2 regions of the Conexibacter sp. JCM 18997 genome follow, and region 1 is predicted to be linked to the other one. Evidence: riboswitches for the same ligand, from Rfam matches in the RefSeq annotation. Region 1 holds a riboswitch; the other holds the start of a gene.
The links. A riboswitch is a leader RNA that binds a small molecule or an ion and turns the genes downstream of it on or off. The one in region 1 is predicted to bind S-adenosylmethionine.

Region 2: another riboswitch for S-adenosylmethionine. It lies ahead of ACZ5UI_RS12770 (aminotransferase class V-fold PLP-dependent enzyme); the one in region 1 lies ahead of thrC (threonine synthase).

What each region holds. Positions count from the first base shown of each region.
Region 1 covers NZ_AP043885.1:1,669,039-1,671,232, reverse strand. The annotation lists gene corA (magnesium/cobalt transporter CorA) at 1-948, opposite strand, end outside; SAM riboswitch class I at 1,086-1,183, shown strand; gene thrC (threonine synthase) at 1,234-2,194, shown strand, end outside.
Region 2 covers NZ_AP043885.1:2,516,857-2,519,050, forward strand. The annotation lists gene ACZ5UI_RS12765 (calcium-binding protein) at 1-704, shown strand, start outside; SAM riboswitch class IV at 767-866, shown strand; gene ACZ5UI_RS12770 (aminotransferase class V-fold PLP-dependent enzyme) at 906-2,194, shown strand, end outside.

The sequences.
Region 1 (2,194 bases):
GCCCAGCATCGCGACCATCACCACGATCACGATCCAGAAGGCCTCGATCGAGCCCTGGCCCGGCACCTCGACGTTCATGCCGAACACGCTGGCCACCAGGGTCAGCGGCAGCACCACGACGCTGATCGAGGTCAGCACGCGCAGGATGTCGTTGACGCGATGGGAGATGACCGACTCGTTGGTGGACTCCAACGCCTCGATCACCTCCTTGTAGTTCTCGAGCATGTCCCAGATGCGCTCGGACGCGTCGACGATGTCGTCGAAGTACATCTCGAGGTCCTCGGGCACGTACCGGCGCGTGCGCTCCAGATCGCGCAGGGCGGCGCGCTGCGGCCGGATGATCTTGCGGAAGTTGATGATCTCCTGCTTGACGTTGGAGATGTCGCGCACGATCTCCTCGGAGTGCCCCTCGAAGATGTCGTCCTCGAGGCGCTCGAGCTTGTTGCCCATCTTGCGCAGCATCGGGAACGACGCGTCGACGCAGTCGTCGACGACCTTGTAGAGCAGGTAGCCGGCGCCCTTGGCGAACAGCTGCTCGCGCAGCTCGTCGTCGCGCCCGCAGCGGTCGAACAAGTACTCCAGCGGCTGGATCGGCTCGTTGGGGAGCGTGATCACGAAGTCGCTGCCCACGAACACGTTCAGCTCGGCCGCGTTCAGGCGCCCGACCTGCTTGTCGTAGCGCGGGAAGTGCAGCACGATGAACAGGTAGTCGTCGTACTCGTCGACCTTCGGGCGCTGGTTGCGCGAGAAGACGTCCTCGTAGTCCAGCGCGTGGAACTCGAAGCGCTCCTCGATCCAGGCGCGCTCGATCGGCCGCGGGCGCTCGATGTTGATCCAGCGCAGACCGCCGGCTTCGATCTGCTCGACGCGCGGGACGCTGGGGGACTCAGGCGGTCCGGGAGCGACCCGACCGCGGGACCCGCGACGAAGACGAGGGAGGTTCGGCATCAGGACTTCGCGCCTCGTCGCTCATCGTGATCGGGTCCGCCTCGGGCATGACCCACAGTGTACTTCCCGGGCTGTGGGGGAAGCAGTCGTGGCCACGCAATTGCAACGCGCCGTGTATCCTGCCGACTACATAGCTGGACACATCCAGAGGGGTGGAGGGACTGGCCCGACGAAACCCCGGCAACCCCCCGCGTATCGCCACGCGGGAAAGGTGCCAATTCCTGTGAGATGTGGCGGAAGGTTCGTCCGAGACCTTCGCCACCTGAACTGGCGGAGGTTTCTTTGATGTCTGCGACGAACTTGAAGTGCAGAGAGTGTGCGGCCACCTATCCCCTGGAGGCCCGGTACGTCTGCGAGCAGTGCTTCGGCCCGCTCGAGGTCGCCTATGACCATTCGGCCATCGCCGAGGACACCGCGGCGCTGCGGCGCCGCATCCAGGCGGGGCCCCAGAACATCTGGCGCTACAGCGACTTCCTGCCGCTGGAGTCGCCTCCCGGTCCGTCGGGCCGCGTGCTGTCGCGCGTCGGGCTGCCGGCCGGCTGCACGCCGCTGATCCGGGCCGACCGCCTGGCCGACAAGCTCGGTCTGGGCGAGGTGTGGGTCAAGAACGACGCCCACAACCCGACGCACAGCTTCAAGGACCGCGTCGTGGCCGTCGCCTCGCAGCGCGCCCGCGAGCTCGGGTTCGACACGCTGGCCTGCGCCTCCACGGGCAACCTGGCCAACGCCGTCGCCGCCCAGGCCGCCGCGCTGGGGCTGCCGTCCTACGTGTTCATCCCCTCCAACCTGGAGGAGCAGAAGATCCTGGCCACGGGCGTCTATGGGACGAACCTGGTCAAGATCCGCGGCAACTACGACGACGTCAACCGCCTGTGCACGGAGATCTCCGGCGAGCGCGAGAGCTGGGCGTTCGTCAACGTCAACATGCGGCCCTACTACGCGGAGGGCTCCAAGACCCTCTCGTACGAGATCGCCGAGCAGCTGGGCTGGGAGACGCCGGACCGGATCGTCTCGCCGATCGCCTCGGGCTCGCTGTTCACCAAGCTGGCCAAGGGCTTCTCGGAGTGGCTCGAGCTCGGGCTGATCAGCGGCTCGGTGCCGACGATGAACGGCGCGCAGGCCACGGGCTGCTCGCCGGTGGCCACCGCGTTCGCCGAGGGCACCGACGTGTGCCGCCCGGTCAAGCCGGACACGATCGCCAAGTCGCTGGCCATCGGCAACCCCGCCGACGGCCCGTACGCGGTCG
Region 2 (2,194 bases), 850 kb from region 1:
ATCGCTTCATCTGCGGCGACGGCTGGAGCGGCTACGTCTGCAACGAGAGCTACCGCGGCGACCAGGTCATCAAGGTGACGATCTGGCCCGCCGGCAGCCGGGGCGACGCGGCCACGCGCTGCACGATCACGGGCACGCCCGGCGACGACGTCCTGCGCGGGACCAAGGGCGACGACGTGATCTGCGGGCGCGGCGGCGACGACGTCCTCGTCGGCACCCGCGGTCGCGACGTCCTGGACGGCGGCGGCGGTCAGGACCTGCTGGTCACCGACGGCAACGACACGACCGTGCGCGGCGCAGGCGACGACGACGACGCGGTCACGACCAAGCCGCTGCGCGACCACCGCGAGACCGGCACGCTGTTCTTCGAGGACATGGCCGGGCGGGCCGTCGTCAGCTCCCAGGGCCAGCCGACCAACTGCACCCGCGACGAGGAGTACGGGACCTTCACGCCCGGCAGCGACAGCGACGCACACGGCTACTCGGCCACGATCCGCAACGACGGCAAGTGCCTGATCCAGGTCAGCCACAACGCGTGGCAGCTGTCCTTCCCGGGCGGCGGCGCCGGCCGGGTCGAGATGAACGACAACGGCTGGGAGGCGCCCTACCAGATGCGCTGCCTGAAGGACGGCTGGGTCGCCTACACCTGCACCGAGACCTACCAGGGCTCGGGCCGCTACAAGGTCACGATCCGGCCCAAGTAGTTCGGACACTCGTCCAGATCGGCTGAAGGCGCGGCGCGATCTGCCGTGCTACGTTCGTGACAGGTCAAGAGCGCCAGCGCGAAGCCCCGGCTCGCTGGCCGGCAACCCTCCTCCGCGATGGGGTGCCCCGGGTGAAGACCAGGCCAATGGCAAACCGTGGACCTGCGTGATCGGGTCCCGATCACAAGATGAGGTCCACCCATGTCGTCCATCGACGTGCTGTCGTACCCGGTCGCCACCCGCGGGCTGCTGCCCGTCGTCGGCGAGGAGCTGCAGGTGCCCGTGCTGGGCGGCGCGACCGTGCGCTACGCCAACCTCGACCAGGCGGCGACCGCGCCGGCGCTGGCCGCCGTGGCCGAGCGCGTCACCCGGGTGCTGCCCTGGGCGGGCAGCGTGCACCGCGGCGCCGGCCTGCCCTCGCAGGTCGCCACCGCGCTGTATGAGCAGGCGCGCGGCGGCGTGCGCCGGTTCGTCGGCGCAGGCGCCGACGACGCCGTCGTCTTCACCCGCAACACGACCGACGCGCTGAACCTCCTGGCCCGCGCGGTCCCGCCGGCGGGCGGGAAGGTGCTGTTCCTCGACACCGAGCACCACGCCAACCTGCTGCCCTGGCGCGACGGGCGCCACCGCTGCATCGAGGCCGGCCCGACGGTCGCCGCGACGCTCCAGCGCCTGCGCGCGGCGCTGGATGCCACGCCGGTCGCCCTGGTCGCCGTCACCGGCGCCTCCAACGTCACCGGCGAGCTGCTGCCCTTGAAGGCCATCGTCGAGCTCGCTCACGCCCGCGGCGCGCGCGTGGCCGTCGACGCGGCCCAGCTGGCGCCGCACCGGCGCTTCTCGCTGCAGGACATCGGCGCCGACTACGTCGCCCTGTCCGGCCACAAGCTCTACGCGCCGTTTGGCGCCGGTGCGCTGGTCGGCCGCCGGGACTGGCTGGACGCCGCCGCGCCCTACCTGGCCGGCGGCGGCGCGGTGCGCGAGGTCGGTCGCCAGCGCGTCGACTGGGCCGACGGCGAGGCCCGCCACGAGGCCGGCACGCCGAACCTGGTCGGCGCCGTCGCCCTGGCCGAGGCCTGCGCCACGCTGGCCGACCTGCCCGCCGGCGCGCTCGAGGCCCACGAGGCGGCCCTGCGCGAGCGCCTGCTCGCGGGCCTGGCCCAGCTGGACGGGGTGCGTGTCCTGACGCTGTGGCCGGACGCTCCGGGCGCGATCGGCGTGGTCACGTTCACCGTCGACGGCTTCGAGCCTGGCCACGTGGCCGCCTGGCTGTCGGCCGAGCACGGGATCGGCCTGCGCGACGGGCGCTTCTGCGCCCACCAGGCGCTCACCCGCCTGGGCGCTCCGGCCGGCGCGCTGCGGGCCAGCTTCGGGATCGCCTCACGCCTGGAGGACGCCGACCGCCTCGTGCGCGGCCTGGCCGCGGGACCGCAGGCCGCCTACGGCCAGCGCGAGGGCGCCTGGTGCCCGCTGGACGACGACCGGGTCGTGCC